Regions from separate parts of the Nonomuraea sp. NPDC001636 genome, predicted to be linked through region 1. Evidence: riboswitches for the same ligand, from Rfam matches in the RefSeq annotation. Region 1 holds a riboswitch; each other region holds the start of a gene.
The links. Region 1 has a riboswitch for thiamine pyrophosphate ahead of thiC (phosphomethylpyrimidine synthase ThiC). Riboswitches for the same ligand answer to the same signal wherever they lie in the genome.
Positions count from the first base shown of each region.

Region 2: it holds a riboswitch for thiamine pyrophosphate, as region 1 does, so the genes downstream of both, ABT158_RS41585 (purine-cytosine permease family protein) here and thiC (phosphomethylpyrimidine synthase ThiC) in region 1, are expected to answer to the same signal.
Region 3: it holds a riboswitch for thiamine pyrophosphate, as region 1 does, so the genes downstream of both, ABT158_RS14460 (FAD-dependent oxidoreductase) here and thiC (phosphomethylpyrimidine synthase ThiC) in region 1, are expected to answer to the same signal.

Region 1 covers NZ_JBEOZT010000001.1:336,054-342,763, forward strand. The annotation lists gene ABT158_RS01505 (universal stress protein) at 12-848, opposite strand; gene ABT158_RS01510 (hypothetical protein) at 851-1,201, opposite strand; gene ABT158_RS01515 (glycoside hydrolase family 95 protein) at 1,261-3,504, shown strand; gene ABT158_RS01520 (class I SAM-dependent methyltransferase) at 3,464-4,084, opposite strand; TPP riboswitch at 4,120-4,232, shown strand; gene thiC (phosphomethylpyrimidine synthase ThiC) at 4,225-5,703, shown strand; gene ABT158_RS01530 (SDR family oxidoreductase) at 5,714-6,565, opposite strand; gene ABT158_RS01535 (SCO6745 family protein) at 6,684-6,710, opposite strand, start outside.
Region 2 covers NZ_JBEOZT010000031.1:60,024-66,733, reverse strand. The annotation lists gene ABT158_RS41605 (GOLPH3/VPS74 family protein) at 1-118, opposite strand, end outside; gene ABT158_RS41600 (TenA family protein) at 142-747, shown strand; gene ABT158_RS41595 (Fpg/Nei family DNA glycosylase) at 785-1,663, shown strand; gene ABT158_RS41590 (rhodanese-like domain-containing protein) at 1,690-2,013, shown strand; TPP riboswitch at 2,064-2,177, shown strand; gene ABT158_RS41585 (purine-cytosine permease family protein) at 2,168-3,505, shown strand; gene ABT158_RS41580 (methylated-DNA--[protein]-cysteine S-methyltransferase) at 3,491-4,063, opposite strand; gene ABT158_RS41575 (ATP-binding protein) at 4,159-6,027, shown strand; gene ABT158_RS41570 (ATP-binding protein) at 6,179-6,604, shown strand; gene ABT158_RS41565 (YidC/Oxa1 family membrane protein insertase) at 6,601-6,710, opposite strand, start outside.
Region 3 covers NZ_JBEOZT010000006.1:78,157-84,866, forward strand. The annotation lists gene thiE (thiamine phosphate synthase) at 1-385, opposite strand, end outside; gene ABT158_RS14450 (Rv2175c family DNA-binding protein) at 363-737, opposite strand; gene ABT158_RS14455 (NAD(P)/FAD-dependent oxidoreductase) at 768-1,937, opposite strand; TPP riboswitch at 1,990-2,106, shown strand; gene ABT158_RS14460 (FAD-dependent oxidoreductase) at 2,096-3,565, shown strand; gene thiS (sulfur carrier protein ThiS) at 3,562-3,762, shown strand; gene ABT158_RS14470 (thiazole synthase) at 3,755-4,510, shown strand; gene pknB (Stk1 family PASTA domain-containing Ser/Thr kinase) at 4,753-6,678, shown strand; gene alc (allantoicase) at 6,688-6,710, opposite strand, start outside.

The DNA.
Region 1 (6,710 bases):
GGGGACGGCCTCTAGGCGGAGGTGGCTTTGACGATCGCGAGCGGGCCTGGCGCGTGGTGCAGCATGGCCTGGCTGACCGAGCCGATGAGCATGCCCTTCAGCGTGCCGTGTCCCCGGCTGCCGACGACCAGCAGGTCGGCCCCGGCCGCCGCCTCGCGCAGCACCTCTACGGGATGGCCGTGCACGACGTCCTCGATCACCTCCACCCCGGGATGGCATTGACGGGGTATGGCGAGGAAGACCCGCAGAGCCTCGCGGGTCTCGCGTTCGGCCTCCGGATCGGCGGGCCCGAAGCCCGAGGGGCGCGGCCAGGCGAACGCCTCCACCGCGCGCAGCCTGGCGCCGCGCAGCTCGGCCTCGGCGAAGGCGAACTTCAGCGCGCGGAGACTGCCCTCGGAACGGTCGACGCCGACCACCAGCTCACCGCGCGGCACGGCGGGCGGGTCGCGGACCAGGACGACGTCCGTCTGGGCGTGCGCGGCCACCCCGTGGGCGACCGAGCCGAGCAGCAGCCCGCGTACGCCGCCCAGGCCACGACTGCCGACGACGAGCAGGTCGGCCTGCTCGGCGGTCTTGATCAGCGCGGCGCGGGGATCGCCGGGCACGAGTTCCGTGGTCACCTCGGCGCCCAGTTCGCGGGCCCGCCGTTCGGCGGCCGCGAGCACCTCCTTGGCGCCGTCGCGCATCCACCTGCCGACCTCCGCGTACCGGCCGGAGATCGGGCGGCAGACCCAGTCGGGCACCACGTGGGCCACGGTCAGCGACACCCCGCGCAGCACTGCCTCCTTGGCGGCCCAGTCGACGGACAGCAGTCCGGTCGGCGAGCCGTCGACACCTGCGACGATCATGGTCAGGCCACGTAACATTCCACTTCGGCGCGGCGATAGGCCAAGCCCTGTCTGGTGGACTCGTCGATGCACGCGCGCTCGGTCTTGCTGAGGAGCAGTTCGCCGCAGACCGTCACGCCGGAGTACGTCCGACAGTCGAGTGAACGGTTGCGCCGGCCGATGCGGTAGTTGTCCTTGACCGCCTGCCTGCACTTCTGGCGCAGGGCCGGTGTGTCGGCGTAGCGGCACTGGGCGGTCAGCGTCCGGTATTGCTGCTTGCTCACTTCCTGCTGCTCGATGCCGTCCCCAGAGGCGGCAGCCGGTCCGATCGTGGCGAGAGCCACGATCGCGGCCACAGCGGCGATCTTCATCATAGTTCCCCTGAGGGAGTCCGTACCGCCAGGGGCGATCGCCAAACCTTAGGCTGATCGCCATGCTGACGCTCCGGTACGACGAGCCCGCCCCCAGTTGGGAAGGACACGTCCTTCCGATCGGCAACGGAGCGCTCGGCGCCTGCGTGTTCGGGACGCTTGCGACCGAGCGCGTCCAGCTCAACGAGAAGTCGTTGTGGACCGGCGGTCCGGGCAGCGCGGATCCCGGCGGATCCGGCAACTGGCCGGCGGACCGTCCGGGTGCTCTGGACGCGGTGCGGCGGGTCATCGACGAGCGGGGTTCGATGGCGCCGGAGGAGGTGGCCGCGATCCTGGGGAACCCGTCCTACAGCACGGTGGGGCACATTCCCGGCTTCGGGGCGTACCAGAACTTCGGTGAGCTGCTGCTCGACGTGACCGGCGGCTTCTCCGGCGGCTACCGGCGCACGCTCGACCTGGAGACGGCGGTGGCCGCCGTGACGTACGAGGACGCCGACGGCGTGGTGCTCACCAGGGAATATTTCGCCTCGTACCCGGCACACGTCATCGTCGGCAGGCTGACGGCGGGACCTCCGGGACGGGTGGGGTTCACGTTGCGTTTCGGCACCGCGCATGACGGCGGGGAGGAAGTGACCGCCGAGGCGGGACGGCTGCGCGTCCGGGGCGTGCTGGCCGACAACGGCCTGGTGTACGAGGGCCAGGTCCAGGTGCTGACCGAGGGCGGCACCCGTACGGACGAGGGCGACCGCGTCGTGGTGACGGGCGCCGACAGCGCGGTGTTCGTCTTCTCGGCGGCCACCGACTACGCGCCCGTCCACCCCGGCTACCGCGGCCCGGACCCGGCGGCGCGGGTCACGGCGGCGGTGGACGCGGCGGCGCGGCGGCCGTACGCGGAGCTGCGGGCCGAGCACGAGGCCGACCACCGGGCGCTGTTCGGCCGGGTCCGGCTCGACCTCGGCCAGCGCATGCCCGACCTGCCGACCGACCGCCTGCTGGCCGCCTACGAAGGCGCCGGAACCCCGTCCGACAGGGCCCTGGAGACGCTGTACTTCCAGTACGGCCGGTACCTGCTGATCGCCTGCTCCCGCCCCGGCTCGCTGCCGGCCAACCTCCAGGGGGTGTGGAACGCGTCCAACTCGCCGCCGTGGGAGTCCGACTACCACACCAACATCAACCTGCAGATGAACTACTGGCCGGCCGAGCCGGCGAACCTGGCCGAGACGGCGGTGCCGTACCAGGAGTTCGTGGCGGGGCTGCGCGCGCCCGGACGCGAGACCGCGCGGTCGATGTTCGGCTCCACGGGGTGGGTGGTGCACTCCAACACCAACCCGTTCGGGTTCACGGGGGTGCACGACTGGCCCACGTCGTTCTGGATGCCGGACGCCGCCGGCTGGCTGGTGCGCCAGCTCTACGAGCGTTACCTGTTCGACGGCGACGAGCGCTACCTGCGCGGGCACGCCTACCCGGCGATGCGCGAGGCCGCCGAGTTCTGGCTGGCCAACCTGTGTCCCGACGCGCGCGACGGCAGCCTCGTCGTCTCGCCCGCCTACTCGCCCGAGCACGGCGACTTCACCGCGGGCGCGGCCATGCCGCAGCAGATCGTCCGGGACCTGTTCGCCTGCACGGCCGCGGCCGCGCGCACGCTCGGCGTGGACGCCGAGTTCGCCGGACGGCTGCGCGCGGCGGCCGACCGGCTCGACCCCGGGCTGCGGGTCGGCTCCTGGGGGCAGCTCCAGGAGTGGAAGGCCGACCTCGACGACCCGTCCGACCGGCACCGGCACGTCTCCCAGCTCTACGCCTTACACCCCGGGACGCAGCTCACCGCCCCCGAGCACCTGGCCGCGGCGCGCACCACCCTCGAAGCCCGCGGCGACGGCGGCACGGGCTGGAGCATGGCCTGGAAGGTCAACTTCTGGGCCCGGCTCAAGGACGGCGACCGCGCCCTGAGCATGCTGAGCGGGCAACTGCGCGCCAGCACCCTGCCCAACCTGTGGGACACGCATCCGCCGTTCCAGATCGACGGGAACCTCGGCGCGACCGCCGGGGTGGCCGAGATGCTGCTCCAGAGCCACGCCGGCGTCATCGAGCTGCTGCCCGCGCTGCCGGCCGCCTGGCGCGCGGGCTCGTTCGACGGGCTGCGCGCCCGCGGCGGCTTCACCGTCGGGGTCACCTGGGCGGACGGTGTGCCGGTCGAGGTCAGGCTGTCGTCGGCGCGCGGCGGGACCGCCCGGCTGCGCGGCCCCGGGTTCACGCTCGACCTGGAGACTAGGGCAGGGGAGAGCTGCGCGCTGTCGCCAGCACGCTGAACCACGTGCGGTGGGTGACGTTCGTCTCGTGCCAGGCGACCGCGAACCCGGCCGCGTCCAGCACCGCGAGCAGGTCGCCCGCGTCGCGGTGGACGAACCAGCGCTCGTACTCCGTCCGGTACGGCACCGGCTCCCAGCCCTCGCTGTCGCCCAGGGCGGTGACCAGCGCGAGCACCCCGCCGGGGCGCAGCGCCGCGTGCCAGGCGCGCAGCGTCGGCTCGGTCTGCTCGGACGGCACGTGCACGAGGGCGGCGGCCGACCAGACGCCGTCCAGGGACGCCGGCGACAGCGGCGGGCGTCGCAGATCGCCCAGAACGGTGGGAACGCCGCGCCCGGCGGCGAGCCTGGCCATCTCGATCGACAGGTCCACGCCCACGGTGGTCAGGCCGCGTCCGGCGAACCAGGCCGACTCGCGCCCCGGGCCGCATCCCAGGTCGGCGACCGTGGCTCCGGCGGGCAGGGCTGAGGCGAACCGGTCGCGGAAGGCCGCGAACGGGGGCGACGGATTGGCGACCTGCTCGTCGAACTGGCGCGCGATGCGGTCGTAGGTGGCGGTCGTGTGCGCAATGGGATCGGACATCCCCTTGATCCTGCCACGCGCGGGGTTATGATCGCGGTGACCAACGCGGGAGCCCGGTGCGGACCGGGCTGAGAGGACGGCTGTCAGCCGCCGACCGCCAGAACCTGCTCCGGATAATGCCGGCGAAGGGAGTTTGCGCGATGAGCGACGCGCGCTTTTCCAAGATCCACATCGGTGACCTCCAGGTGCCGATGCGCGAGGTCAGGCTGTCGAACGGCACGTCGGTGCGGCTCTACGACACCTCGGGGCCGTCGCGTACCGACCGCTCGGCGTGGGGGTCGCCGGTCACCCAGCTCGGCGCGGCGCGGCGCGGCGTGGTGACCAAGGAGATGGAGTTCGTGGCCGTACGGGAGGGGATGACGCCCGAGTTCGTCCGGCAGGAGGTCGCGGCCGGGCGGGCGGTCATCCCCGCCAACGTCAACCATCCGGAGTCCGAGCCGATGGCGATCGGCCGGAACTTCCTGGTGAAGATCAACGCCAACATCGGCAACTCCGCCGTCTCCTCCTCGATCGAGGAGGAGGTCGAGAAGATGACGTGGGCCACCCGGTGGGGCGCCGACACCGTCATGGACCTGTCCACCGGGCCGAACATCCACGAGACCCGCGAGCAGATCATCCGCAGCTCGCCCGTCCCGGTCGGGACCGTGCCCGTCTACCAGGCGCTGGAGAAGGTGGGCGGGCGTCCCGAGGCGCTGTCGTGGGAGGTCTACCGCGACACCCTGATCGAGCAGTGCGAGCAGGGCGTCGACTACGTGACGGTGCACGCGGGCGTGCGGCTGGCGCACGTCCCGCTGACCGCCCGCCGCAAGACCGGGATCGTCTCGCGCGGGGGCTCGATCATGGCCGCCTGGTGCCTGGCCCATCACCGCGAGAGCTTCCTGTACGAGCACTTCGACGAGATGTGCGCCCTGCTGGCCCGCTACGACGTGACGTTCTCGCTGGGCGACGGGCTGCGCCCCGGCTCGATCGCGGACGCCAACGACGAGGCCCAGTTCGCCGAGCTGCGCACCCTGGGCGAGCTGACCAAGATCGCACATGCGCACGACGTGCAGGTGATGATCGAGGGCCCCGGCCACGTGCCGATGCACAAGATCAAGGAGAACGTCGACCTGCAGCGCGAGCTCTGCGACGACGTGCCCTTCTACACCCTCGGCCCGCTCGTCACCGACATCGCCCCCGGCTACGACCACATCACCTCCGGCATCGGCGCCGCCATGATCGCCTGGTACGGCACCGCCATGCTCTGCTACGTCACCCCCAAGGAGCACCTCGGCCTGCCCAACCGCGACGACGTCAAGACCGGCGTGATCACCTACAAGATCGCGGCGCACGCGGCGGACCTGGCCAAGGGGCACCCGCAGGCCCAGGCGTGGGACGACGCCCTGTCGGACGCCCGGTTCGAGTTCCGCTGGGAGGACCAGTTCGACCTGTCGCTCGACCCGGACACCGCCCGCGCCTTCCACGACGAGACCCTGCCGGCCGCGCCCGCCAAGACCGCGCACTTCTGCTCCATGTGCGGCCCGAAGTTCTGCTCGATGAAGCTCAGCCACGAGGTGCGGGCGGGCCTGGCCGACAAGGCGGCCGAGTTCATCGGCAAGGGCGGCACGATCTACCTGTAGCCCGCCGCGGTCAGCCCGGGAGCGTCTCGCCGCCGATCGGGGCCAGCACCTCGCCCGTGTAGTACGAGGACAGCCGGTCGGCGGCGAAGAACACGTACGAAGGGGCGATCTCGTCGGGGTCGGCGGCCCGCTTCATCGGCACCTGCGCGCCGAACTTCGCCACCTTCTCCTCCGGCATCGTGGCCGGGATCAGCGGCGTCCAGACCGGGCCGGGGGCGACGGCGTTGATCCTGATGCCGCGCTCGACCAGGTTCTGGGCCATCGAGTAGGTGAAGGCGTTGATCGCGCCCTTCGTCGCGGCGTAGTCGATGAGGGTCTTGTTGCCGCGCAGGCCGTTGATCGAGGAGGTGTTCACGATCGCGCTGCCCTCCCGCAGGTGCGGCAGCGCGGCCTTGGTGACGCGGTAGTAGCTGTGGATGTTGACCGCGAACGTGTGCTCCCACTGCTCGTCCGTCAGCTCCTCCAGGGAGTCGACCGGCGCCTGGTAGGCCACGTTGTTGACCAGGACGTCCAGGCCGCCCAGCTCGGAGACCGCCTGCTCCACGACCGTCGCGCAGTGGTCGCGGTCGCCCAGGTCGCCGGGCAGCAGCACGCAGCGCCGTCCCTCGTGCTCGACCAGGCCGCGGGTGTGGTTGGCGTCGTCGTGCTCGTCGAGGTAGGCGATGGCGACGTCCGCGCCCTCCTTGGCGAACGCCACCGCTACCGCCCGGCCGATGCCCGAGTCACCGCCGGTGATCAGCGCCTTCTTGCCCGCCAGCAGGTCCCTGCCCTCGTAACCGCGCATCTCGTCGCGCGGCTCGGGGGACATCTCGTCCGTACGGCCCGGGTACGGCTGGCTCTGGGGTGGTGGTGTCTCCGACATGTCCGGCGATCTTCCCCTGACGGGGTATCGGTAACGTCATGCTTCGCCCAGGTCCGCGGTCGTCTCCTCGTCCGGCCTCCAGCTGACGGCCCTCGGGAAGGACGCGAGGCGCAGGTGATCAGCTCAGCTTGAGGAGGCCGGCGTC
Region 2 (6,710 bases), on a different contig from region 1:
GCTCGGCGAGGATCGCGCCGCCGAGCGCCGGGTGGAGCTGGACGCCTCCGATGAGCTGCTTGCCTTCTTCCTCGTCGAGGGCGAGGAGGAGGAGTTCTTCGGCAATCGTCACGGTCATGTCCCGACACTAACCTCCCAGGCATGAGCATTTCGGAAAGACTTCACGCGATCGGCCGGCCCTTGCTCCAGGCGCAGCTGGACCATCCCACGGTGGCCGGCATCGGGCGCGGCGACCTGCCGGAGCCGGTCTTCCGGTCCTGGCTGGAGCAGGACTACCTGTACCTGCTCGACTATGTGCGGGTGTTCTCCAGGCTGGCCTGGCAGGCGCCGGACGGGCATCTGGGCGACCTGGTGGATCTGGCGTACGCGACGTACCACGACGAACTGCGTCTGCATCGGTCGTTGTCGGCGGAGTTCGGGGCCGATCTGGACAATGCGGTGAAGGGGCCGGCGTGTGTGGCGTACACGGCGTTCCTGTTGGAGGCGGCGGGGTCGTACGGGGAGGGGTTGGCGGCGCTATATCCGTGTATGTGGGGATATTCGAGTCTTGGCAGGATCCTCGCCGAGAACCCGCCCGCCGAGCCGCGGTACCGCGCCTGGGTGGACACCTACGCCGACCCGGCGTTCGCGGCGCTGACCGTACGGATCGGGCAGATGATCGACGAGGCCGACCCCGACCCCGTACGGGCGGAGGCGCTGTTCGCCGAGGGCATGGCACACGAGCTGGCCTTCTGGGACGTGCCGTAGTCGCGTGCCGGTCCGGCGCGCGCCATACCCTGGGGGCATGCCGGAACTTCCCGAGGTGGAGTCGCTCACCAACTTCCTGCGCGAGCGGGCGGTCGGCCGCTCGATCGCCGGCGTCGACGTCGTCGGCTTCCAGGCGCTCAAGACGTTCGACCCGCCCGTCACCGCGCTCGGCGGGCTCACCGTCACGGGCGTGTCGAGGCACGGCAAGTTCCTCGACCTCGACTGCGACGGCCTGCACCTGATCATCCATCTGGCCCGCGCCGGCTGGCTGCGCTGGCGCGACGACCTGACCGGCGCGCGGCCGGTGCGGCCGGGCAAGGGGCCGCTGGCCGTACGCGTACGGCTGGCGCCCGACGACGACGGCCTGGCCCCCGGCTTCGAGCTGACCGAGGCCGGCACGCAGAAACGGCTGGCCGTCTACGTCACCGACAAGCCGGAGGACGTGCCCGGCGTCGCCGCCCTGGGCCCCGACCCGCTCGACGACGCCTTCACCGTCGAGGCGCTCAAGCGCATCGTGGGCGGCAACCGCACCCAGATCAAGGGGCTGCTGCGCGACCAGAAGGTGATCGCGGGCATCGGCAACGCCTACTCCGACGAGGTGCTGCACGCGGCGAAGATGTCGCCGTTCAAGATCGCCGCGACGCTGACCGACGCGCAGATCGCCGACCTGCACGAGGCCATCGTGACGACGCTGCGCGACGCCGTCGAACGGGCGCACGGGCTGGCCGCCAAAGACCTCAAGGCGGAGAAGAAGTCCGGGCTGCGCGTGCACAACCGGGCCGGCCAGCCGTGCGACGTGTGCGGCGACACGATCCGCGAGGTGTCCTTCGCCGACTCCGCGCTCCAGTACTGCCCGACCTGCCAGACGGGCGGGAAGCCGCTGGCCGACCGGCGGATGTCGCGCCTGCTCAAGTAGGGTCCCGGGCGCGGGATGATGGAGGCATGACCGTTCCAGAGATCGACGTCACCGCCGTTCCCGACGACGCCTACCTGCTCGACGTCCGCGAGCAGGACGAGTGGCTGGCCGGCCACGCCCCCGAGGCCGTGCACATCCCCATGTCGCAGATCCAGGGCCGGGTCGAGGAGGTGCCCGCCGACCGCACCGTCTACGTGGTGTGCCGGGTCGGCGGCCGGTCGATGCAGGTCACCGCGTGGCTCAACCAGCTCGGGCGCGACGCCGTCAACGTGGGCGGCGGCATGCAGTCGTGGGAGTTCGCGCGCCGTCCCATGGTCAGCGAGACCGGGCAGGAGCCTTTCGTGGCCTAATGCCCCACTGTGGCGGTTCCGCCGCCATTGAGGCATGATGAGGGCGCCAACTGCATAGTCGCGGGAGCTCGGGGTGCCGGGCTGAGAGGGCAGCAACACAGCCGCTGCCGACCGCCTGAACCTGTCCGGGTAATGCCGGCGTAGGGAGTGTGCGATGACGCATGTCGTCGACGAAGTTCCGCTGACCCTTGACGGCGCGCCCCCCAAGACCCTCGGCGTCCTCGACCAGGGCGCGCTCTGGGCCAACCTCGGTGTCAGCCTCCTCGGCTTCTCCGGCGCGCTCGTCCTGATCGATCCCCTGGGCAACGCGCCGCTCAGCCTCGTGGCCGCGCTCACGGCCGCCGTGGTGGGCAGCCTCATCGGCACGGCCATGGTCGGCCTGTCGGCCATCCCCGGCACGCAGACCGGGCGGCCGGCGATGGTGCTGCTGCGCGGGCTGTTCGGGGCGAAGATGTCGTACGTCCCGTCCGTGCTGAACATCGTGCAGATGCTCGGCTGGGGGGCCTTCGAGCTCTGGGTGATCGCCAAGGCCGCGAGCGCGATCTTCGGGAGCGTCCCGTACCAGGTGTGGGTGGTGGTGGCGGGGGTGCTGACCACCGCGCTCGCCGTCTGGCCGCTCGGGTCGATCAGGCTGCTGCGCCGGTACGTGACCGCCGGCGTGATCGTGTCGCTGATCTGGTTCACCGTGTCGTTCCTGGGCGAGGCGCCGACGTACACGGGCGGGTCGTGGACGGCCTTCGCCCCGGCCGTCGACTACGTCATCGCCCTGTCGGTGTCGTGGGTGCCGATGGCCGCCGACTTCGCCAGGCACTCGCGTTCCAGCCGGGCCGCCTTCACCGGCGTCGTCGGCGGCTACACCGTCGCCCAGGTGGCCTGCCTGGCCCTCGGCGTGTACGCGGTGGCCATCGCGGGCGCCCAGGCGGTCCAGGCCGACGGCATGGTCGTGTTCCAGCCGTTCGTCGCGGCGCCGCTGGGCGCGCTGTTCTTCGGCATCCTGGTGCTGCGCGAGACCGACCAGTCCTTCGCCAACGTCTACTCCACCACCGTCTCGCTGCAGAACCTCATGCCGAAGGTGGACCGGCGGATCGTCTCCACCGCGATCGGCGTGCTCACCACCGCGATCGCCCTGGTCGTGGACGTCACCTCCTACGGCGCGTTCCTCGGGGTGATCGGCGCGGTGTTCGTGCCGATGTTCGCGGTGCTGGCCGTCGACTACTTCGTGCTCGGCGGCGCGGCCCGCTGGAACACCGCCGAGGACGCGCCCTCGCGCTGGCTGATGCTGCTGCCGTGGGCGCTGGGCTTCGCCGCCTACTGGTTCACCACCTCGACGCCCACGGTCGCCGGCTGGGACGACTTCTGGGCCTCCGCCCGCGAGGCCGTCGGCTTCACGCGGGAGCCGTGGATGAACGGCGCGCTCGGCGGCGCGCTGGTCGCGGCCCTGGTGACGCTGCTCATCGGCGTGCTCGGCCGGCGCCGCTCAGCGGCCCGCTGAGACCCGGCGTTCGACGTTGAGCAGGTGCTGCTTGGCGGCCACGCCTCCGGCGTAGTCGCCGAACTCGCCGTCCTCACGGACCACCCGATGACAGGGCACGATCACGCACACGGGGTTGGCGCCGACCGCGTTGCCGACCGCGCGAAGGGCGCGCGGCCGTCCGATGCTCGCGCCGATCTCCTCGTACGTCGTGGTCGTGCCGTAGGGCACGGCCATGGTCTTCTGCAGCACGGTACGGGCGAACGGCGTGGCCAGCGCGAGGTCGACCGGCGTGGCGAAGGTGCGCAGCCGGCCGGAGAAGTACGCGTCGAGCTCGCGGCGCACCGGGTCGAGGCGGCGGGCGTCGGGCCCGATGAACGTGCCGACCTCCTTGGCCAACCGCTCGAACACGGTGTTCTCGGCCTCGAAGCTGCAGGCCGCGATGCCCTTGCCGGTCACCGCGAGCACCAGCCTGCCCACCGCGCCGTCGTAGGTGCCGAACGCGATGTCCGGGGGCCCCTCTCCCTTGTAGGTGCTGGAGGTCACTCTCAGCAGGGCATCGAGGTCGCTGCTCGACATGCCTCTCACCCGTTTCAGCCACCGGAATCTTCGTGAGCGCAGCGTATCGGACGGATCGCCCGTCAGACCCACCACGCCACGTGCACTATGGAGGTGTGGGATACGCATGGGTCGGCAGTGACGAGGAGATCGCTCGCGCCGTGCTCGCCGGGTCCCCCAACGCCGTGGTGGCGCTCGACCGCGACCAGAGCGTGCTGGTCTGGAACGCGGCGGCCGAGCACCTGTTCGGCTGGACGGCGGCCGAGATGCTGGGTCGCCGGGCGCCGATCGTCCCCGACGAGCTGGCCGCCGAGCACAACGCGGTGCTGGAGCGCGTACGCACCGGGGGGCAGGTGTCGTTGCGCACCAAGCGCGTCCACAAGGACGGCAGGCCGCTCGACCTGCGGGTGGACATCAACGCCCTGCGCATGGGCAACTCCGTGGTCGGCTACGTCCTGGCCCACCATCCCGCGCGGGCCGACGAGGTCGCGGGGCTGCGCATGGAACGCCGGGCCCGGCTGGTGCACCGGCTCACCGACGTGGTCGGCGACATCAACTCCGAGCTGGAGCTGCCGGCCGTGCTCGACCGCATCTCGGCCAGCCTCACCGAGCTGACGGGCGCGGACGCGGGCGGGTTCGTGCTGATCGAGGGGGAGCGGCTGCGGCTGGTCAGCACGTACCGGCTGCCGGAGACGCTCAGGGGCACCACCACCGGCCTGCGGACGAGCCTGGTGGACAAGCTCTTACGGACGGGCAAGACCGTCATGCTGGAGTCCCAGGGGCTCGGCGACCTGGTGTGGGCCAGGCTCAACGGGCTGCACACGATCGCGCTCGGCCTGGCCGCGGTCGGCGGCCGCCCCTACGGAGCCCTCTACGCGCTGTTCGCCGGGCCCGCCCCCGGCCACCTGGAGCTGGAGCTGCTCGAACTGCTGGCCGGGCACGCCGGCATCGCGGTCGGCAACGCGGTGGCCTACCAGGAGGCGGTGCGGCAGCGGGCGCACGAGCGGGCCGTGTTCGACGCCAGTGCCGACGGCATCGCCGTGCTGGACGACGCCGGCCGGGTCGTGCGCTGGAACCCCGCCGCGGCCGAGCTGACCGCCTTCCCCGCCGACGCGGTGATCGGCGGCCCGCCGCCGTTCCCGCTGCCCAGCCCCGGCGAGAAGCTCACGTTCCAGCTGGAGAACGGGCGCTGGCTGGACGTGGTGAGCGCGCGGATCGAGGAGACCGGCGAGATCGTCATCGACTTCCGCGATGTCACCCAGGCCAAGGAGCTGGAGGAGGCCAAAGACCTCTTCCTGGCCACCACCAGCCACGAGCTGCGCACGCCGATCACGATCGTGCGCGGGTTCGCCGGCACGCTCGACGCGCGCTGGGACAAGATGAGCGACGCGGAACGCCGCTCGGCCGTGCACACGATCGCCGAGCGGGCCGGATCGCTGGGCCAGCTCATGGACCACCTGCTGCTGGGAGCCAGGGCGGGCGCGGACGAGCTGGCCGTGCGGATCGAGACGTTCGACCTCGCGGCCCGGATCCACGCGGCCACGCTCGGACTCCCCGTGTTGTCCGACCGCCACCGCGTCGAAGTGCGCATCCCGGACGAATTGCCGCCGGTGCTGGGCGACGCCCTGGCAACCGACATCGTTTTGGGGCAATTGCTGGAGAATGCGTTTAAATATTCCCCAATGGGTGGATTGATCTGTGTTGGAGCTTGGCCCGAAGACGACGGCGTGGTCGTAGTGGTGGATGACGAGGGGGTCGGAATCCCACCGCCTGACCGCGAACGGATCTTTGAGCGCTTCGTCCAAGTGGACAGCGGGGACCGGAGGCGCTTTGGTGGAGTGGGGCTCGGCCTCTACATCGTGCGCAGTCTGGCCAGGGCTCAGGGGGGAGAAGTGAGTGCTCAGCCGAGGCCCGGAGGGGGTACGAGGATGCGGTTGATCCTGAGGCGCGCTTCCCCTATCCGATCCGACACACCGATGCGGTAACGAGGTGGTCACAGTTGAGCTGATCTATCGTCCAATGTGTACAAGCTGTGATCGAGATGCGGTTTCTGCGATTGGCTAACGGGGCATTTCGGTCGTACCGGGGAGTGTTCCCGCGGGGGGCACAGGGAACGGGGAGGTGGGTGTGTCAAGCGTGGTGCTGCTGCCGTACGCGCCGTCCAGCGTCGCCGTCGCCCGCCAGCGTCTGAGCACTGACCTGCAGGATTGCGGGGTCTACACCGCCGCGATCGACGATGCGGTGCTGGTGGTGAGCGAGTTGCTGAGCAACGCGCTGCGGCACGCGCATCCGCTGCCTTCAGGCATGGTGAGGGTCGCCTGGATGCGTAGCGACGATCACATAGAGGTGGCGGTCAGCGACGGGGGTGCGGCGACAGAGCCGCGGGCGGGCCGCCCGACCCTGTCTTCGCTCGGGGGCCGGGGGCTGGGGATCGTCGAATACGTGGCTGAGAGCTGGGGGGTTCGTCACGACGGTGACACGACGACGGTGTGGGCCATCCTGCCCGCACCCAACGGGGCGGCGGTGAACGGGCAGGTCGCGGCCCTGAAGGAGGCCGGTTAGGCGGTCCTGGCCGCCAGTACGGCCCGTTCGGTGACGGCCCACGCCGTGGAGACCAGGAGGTACAGGCCGGCCGCCAGGGGGAGCACGAGCACGGCCAGCGCGGAGC
Region 3 (6,710 bases), on a different contig from region 1:
AGTCGACGCCCTCCTCCACGGCCGCGGCGGACGCCTCGGCGACGGAGTGGGTGGACCGGCCGATGACGATGTCGTCGCCGAGCATCTCTCGCGCGACCGTCACGGGAAGGTCGTCCTGCCCCAGGTGGAGCACGTCGGGCCGGGCGGCGAAGGCGATGTCCGCCCGGTCGTTGACGGCCAGCAGCTTGCCGTGCCGGTCGCAGGCGTCGCGGAAGACTTCCAGGAGCGCGAGTTCTTCGCGTGCCTCCAGGCCCTTCTCCCGCAGCTGGATGATGTCCACGCCGCCGGCCAGCACCGAATCGAGGAACTCTGCCAGGTCGCCGCGGTCGCGGCGGCCGTCGGTGCAGAGATAGAGGCGGGCCTCAGAAACCGAGGGCCTGGGCACGCCGCTTGACCTCCGTGTGACGGCCGGCCTTGATCGCCTCGATGGGCGACCCCGGCAGGGACTCGTCTGGGGTGAAGAGCCAGCGCAGCGACTCGATGTCGTCGTAGCCGGCGTCCTGCAACACGGTCAGTGTGCCGGGCAGGCCCTTCATCACGTCCTTCCCGTCGAGGAACACCGCGGGAACCTGTGGCCCGCCGCCGCCACGGCGCACGCCGAGCAGCTTGTGGTCCTTGAGGAGTTGCTTGGCCCGCCCGATCGAGAGGTCGAGGCGTGAGGCCACTTCGGGGAGAGTGAGCCACTCGTCGACGAGCTGGTCGGTCTCCCGGTCGATCTGTGCAACAGAAAGCGTCACGAAACCACAACTACCACATGCCGTCCTTGCTCAAACAACACAATCCCGTAGGGGGACCTCTGGATCTACCAGGCGTTCTGTGTCGAGGCGGTGCCCGCCTTCGATGATCCTACGGCCCTGCACGTAGTCCCGGGGCCGGTCGACGGCGAGCACGGCGGCGAGGGTGTCGCCGGACGTCAGCCAGACGGCCGACCACTTGCCCTCGGGCTCGCCCCGGTAGAGCAGGCGGTCGCCGGAGGGGTGGTGGCCGATGTACTGGACCATGTGGCCGAACTGCTCGGACCAGAAGTAGGGGGCCGGGTCGTAGACGGCCTCCTCCCCCAGCAGGGTCGCGGCGGCGACCTCGGGCGAGCCGAGTGCGGTGTCCCAGTGCTCGACACGCAGCCGGACGCCGTAACGGCGCGACCACCAGGCCGCGCAGTCGCCGGCGGCGACCACGTTCGGCATGGACGTGCGCAGGTGCTCGTCGGTGACGACGCCGTTGTGCAGGTCGATGTCGGAGCCGGCCAGCCACTCGATTGCCGGGCGCACGCCGATGCCCGTGACGACCACGTGCGCCTGGACGAACTCGCCGCCCACCAGCCGCACGCCGCCCTCGTCCACCTCGTCGACCATGGTGTTCAGGCGCAGGTCGATGCCGTCGTACCAGTGTCGCGTGCGGGCGCCGATCTCCGGGCCCACGGCGTTGGCCAGCGGGGTGGGGCCGGCCTCGATCACGGTCACCGAGCAGCCGGCCTTGCGGGCGGCGGTGGCGACCTCGGCGCCGATCCAGCCGGCGCCGATGATCGCCACGTGGGCTCCGGCCACGAGCCCGGCGCGCAGCTCGTGGGCGTCGTCGAGGGTGCGCAGGACGTGCTGGGGGCCGTCGCCGGGCACGGTGATCGGCTCGGCGCCGGTGGCGATCACGAGGCCGTCGTAGCCGAGCTCGCCCTCGGTCGTCTCCACGACGCCCTCGCGCAGGGCCTTGGCGGTGACGCCTGGCCAGAAGTCGACCTCCAGCGCGTCGAGGTCGGCCTCCAGGAAGCTGGAGTCGGCCGCGCCGGACAGGACCGCCTTGGACAACGGCGGACGGTCGTAGGGCCGATGGCGCTCCTGGCCGATCAGCGTGATCCGTCCGGTGAAGCCGCGCCCGCGCAGCGCCTCCGCGCTGCGCAGCCCGGCCAGGCCCGCTCCCACCACTACGACATGGTTCACGTTCATGACCATAACGGGGGCGGTGCCGGCACGTCGCGCCGAGGCCGTAGGCTGGAGGCGCAAGACGCGCGGGAGTCCGGCCGTCACCGGGCTGAGAGGAAGGCTTGAGCGGGCCTTCGACCGCAAGACACCTGATCCGGATCATGCCGGCGAAGGGAGCGCGGATGAATGTGATCGTGGGCGGCGGGGTCGTCGGGTTGTCGATCGCCTGGCGGCTGGCCCGCGAGGGGCTGCCCGTCACGGTGGTCGATCCGGCCCCGGGCCGCGGGGCCTCCTACGCGGCGGCCGGGATGCTGGCGCCCGTCAGCGAGGTCGCCTACACCGAGGAGCCTTTGCTGCGGCTGGGGGCCGCCTCGCTGAGCCGATGGCCGTCCTTCGCCGCTGAACTGGCCGCCGACGCGGGCCTCGGCCCGGATCTCGGTGCGGGCTCTGGGGCAGGGCTCGGCACGGGGCTGAGCGGCCCTCCCGGTGGCAGGGCCGGGACGAGGGCCGGGGAGGCGTTCGGGGGCGCGTTCGGGGTGATCGGGCCGGAGGGGGCCGCTGGCCGGGCGCTCGACCTGCGCGCCGACGGCACGCTCGACGTCGCCTTCGGGGCCGACGACCTCGCGGCGCTCGACGACCTGGCGGCGTTCATGGACAAGCTGGGGCTGCGGGTCGAGCGGCTGACCGGGCGCGAGTGCCGCCGTCTGGAGCCCATGCTGGCCCCCTCGGTGCGCGGCGGGCTGCTGGCCCCCGGTGACGCCTGGGTCGATCCGCGCCGGGTCACGGCGGCGCTGCTGGCCGCGCTCGACCGGCTGGGCGTGCCCGTGCTGCGGGCGCGGGTGACCGGCCTGCTGCGCGACGGCGACGCCGCTCCAAGCGCCGCGACAGGCGCTGGGACCGGCTCTGGGACCGGTGCTGTGACGGGGGTGCGGATTGAGGCCGTTCCCGGTCAGCCTGAGCCGGCGGTGCGGGAGATCGCGGCCGAGCGAGTGGTGCTGGCCGCCGGGGCGTGGAGCGGGGAGCTGGCCGACGTGCCCGTCCGGCCGGTCAAGGGGCAGATCATGCGGTTGCGCTCGCCGCAGCCGCTGCTCGGCCGGTGCGTACGCGGGATGGTGCACGGCGCGCCCGTCTACCTCGTCCCCCGGGGCGACGGCGAGCTGGTGCTCGGGGCGACCCAGGAGGAGCTGGGGTTCGACACCCGGGTGACTGCGGGCGGGCTCTACGAGCTGCTGCGCGACGCCAGGGAGCTGGTGCCGGGCGTCACCGAGCTGGAGGTCGCCGACGTGGTCGCGGGGTTGCGTCCGGGCACACCCGACAACCTGCCGATCATCGGGGCGGGCGAGGTCCCCGGGCTGGTGCTGGCGACCGGCCACCACCGGGGCGGGGTGCTGCTGGCCCCCCTGACGGCGGCCCTGGTCACGTCGGCGGTGCTGACACCGTCCACGACGACGGCGGCCCAGGCGGCACCCCCGGCAGCGGCCACGACGACGGCCCAGACGGCCACACAGACGGCGGCCCAGACAGGCACACAGCCGGCGGCCCAGGCAGCGGCTCGGGCGGCGGGGGTTTCGACGGGCGCGGGGATTCTGACGGGTGAGGAGGGCGAGCTGGCCGCGCTGTGCTCGCCCGCGAGATTTCGGGATATTTCATGATTGTGACGATCAACGGCGCCGCGCATGACGTGGCCGACGGCACCACCGTGGCCCAGGCCGTACGGACGCTGACCACCGCCACCACCGGAGTGGCCGTGGCCGTGAACGACGAGGTGGTCACGCGGAGCTCGTGGGAGACGACGGCGCTCGGCGACCACGACCGCGTCGAGGTGCTGACGGCGGTGCAGGGTGGATGAGCTGATCATCGCCGGGGAGAAGTTCGCCTCCCGGCTCATCATGGGCACCGGCGGCGCGCCCTCCCTGGAGGTGCTCGACCAGGCCCTGGTCGCCTCGGGCACCGAGCTGACCACGGTGGCCATGAGGCGGCTCGACCCCGGCGCCCGCGGCTCGGTCCTCGACGTGCTGCGCCGCCGCGACATCAAGGTGCTGCCGAACACCGCGGGCTGCTTCACCGCGGGCGAGGCCGTGCTGACGGCCCGGCTGGCCCGCGAGGCCCTGGGGACGAACTGGGTCAAGCTCGAGGTCATCTCCGACGAGCGCACGCTGCTGCCCGACCCGATCGAGACGTTCGACGCGGCCGAGCGGCTGGTGGCCGACGGGTTCGTGGTGCTGCCGTACATCGGCGACGACCCGGCGCTGGCGCGGCGGCTGGAGCAGGCCGGCTGCGCGGCGGTGATGCCGCTGGGCGCGCCGATCGGCTCGGGGCTCGGGATCAGGAACCCGCACAACATCGAGCTCATCGTGGAGGCCGCCGGGGTGCCGGTGATCCTCGACGCCGGCATCGGCACGGCCAGCGACGCCGCCCTGGCCATGGAGCTGGGCTGCGACGCGGTACTTCTGGCCACGGCGGTCACCCGGGCGCAGCGGCCCGAGCTCATGGCCTCGGCGATGAGGGCGGCCGTGACGGCCGGCCGCCAGGCGCGGCAGGCGGGCCGGATCCCGCGCCGGCGCTACGCCGAGGCCTCCTCGCCGACGACCCCCTAGCGGCGCCCCGGAGACGCCCTGGAGACGCCCCGGAGACGCAGCCGAGACGCCCTGGAGGCGCCCCCGAGACGCCCTGGAGATCCCCCGGGAGATCCCCTGAAGATCCCCTCTGCGATCCCCGGAGGGACCGGCTCGCGCCGGTCCTTCCGCCGGTCGGGGCCGCTCTCGCGAGAACGTCTCCGCATCGGTTTCGGGCGCGCGGGCCCTGCCGGTGGCAAAACGCCCGTAAACTCTGGGGGGTGGTGGATAAGACGACTGCGGACCCCCTGGTCGGGCGGCTCCTCGATGGGCGTTACCGCATCGAGAGCCGGATCGCCCGGGGCGGTATGGCGACCGTCTACCTGGCGCTCGACGTCCGGCTGGATCGCACTGTCGCGTTGAAGGTCATGCACCGCTCGCTCGCCGAGGACCCGGCGTTCGTCCGCAGGTTCATCGGCGAGGCCAAGTCGGTGGCCAGCCTGTCCCACCCCAACGTGGTGCACGTCTTCGACCAGGGCACCGACACCGACGTCGTCTACCTGTCGATGGAGTACGTGCCGGGCCGCACGCTGCGCGACATCCTGCGCGAGCGCGGCAGGCTGCCCGCCCGCGAGGCGCTGGAGATCATGATCCCGGTGCTGGCCGCCCTGGGCGCGGCCCACCAGGCCGGGATGGTCCACCGCGACGTGAAGCCCGAGAACGTGCTGATGACCGACGACGGCCGGGTCAAGGTCGTCGACTTCGGGCTGGCCAGGGCGATCGAGGCGACCAACCAGACCCGTACCGGCGTGATGATCGGCACGATCGGCTACATGTCGCCCGAGCAGGTCACCACCGGCGGCGCCGACGTGCGCAGCGACGTCTACGCCGCGGGCATCATGCTGTTCGAGCTGGTGACCGGGCAGCAGCCCTACGACGGCGAGACGCCGATGTCGGTGGCCTACCGGCACGTGCACGACACGGTGCCGCCGCCGTCGTCGCTGGTGCCCGAGGTGCCGCCGCTGATCGACACGCTGGTCGGGCACGCCACGGCCCGCGAGCCCCACGACCGCCCGGCCGACGCCACGGCGATGCTGGTCGAGGCGGTCGACGCCCACCGGATGCTGCCCCGGCTGAGCACCCCGCCGGCCATGACGGCCGTGTTCAACCAGTCGATGCCGCCGCGGCCGAGCGGCGCGGGCGCCCCGTCGATGCCGCTGGCCGCGCCGGCGCACACGCTGATCCAGCCGCGCGCCGAGGTGCCGCCGCCGGTGTCGCCGCCGGCGCCCAGGCGTTCGTTCAGGCCCAACTGGTTCCTGGTCCTGCTCGCCGCGGTCATGGTCGTCGCGGTGGCGGTGACCGGCTGGTACTTCTCCCAGACCCAGTACGTGCAGGTGCCCGACCTCGTCGGCCAGAACGTGGTGGTCGCCGAGCGCGCAGCCACGAGCAAGGGCTTCAAGGTCAACAAGGTCGCCGGCGAGTACAACGAGGACACCGCCGAGGGGCTGGTGCTGCGTACCGACCCCGAGGGCAAGACCGAGGTGGAGAGCGGCAGCACGATCACGCTGGTGCCCTCGCTCGGCCCCAAGCGGGTGATCGTCCCCAGTGTCAGGGGCCTGACCAGCGACGAGGCCCGCGTCAAGATCGCCGAGGCCGGGCTCACCGTGGGCAGCGTCAAGCGCCTGCCCAACGGCGAGGTCGAGCGGAACAAGGTGATCCGCAGCTCCCCCGAGGCCGGCGAGAAGGTCAAGGAGGGCGCGAAGGTCGGCATCTTCGTGAGCGCCGGCATGGTGATGCCCGACGTGACCGGCATGCCGAAGGACGAGGCCGCCGCCTACCTCGGCGGCCAGGGCTTCCAGGTGCAGGTCAACGAGGTCGACGACGACGCCGAGCCGTGCACGGTCATCGCCCAGGCGCCGAAGGCCAAGTCCGAGGTCGACAAGGGCACCCCCGCGATGATCACGGTGGCGCGCTGCCAGACCGACTTCTGGGACTGGTTCAAGGGCGACAACGAGGCCCGCGACGACCAGGACTTCCGCCTGGTGCCCGCGGTCATCGGCAAGAACGTCAAGGACGCCAAGTCGGAGCTGGAGTCGCTGGGCTTCCACGTACGGGTCCAGCGGCTGGCCAACGGCGGCGTCGTGCAGTACCAGCGGCCGTTACCGAACAGTGAGCGGCCGCCCGGCGCGACCGTCTTCCTCTGGCAGTAGCGCGCCGGGTCAGGCCAGGTGCCCGTGCAGGC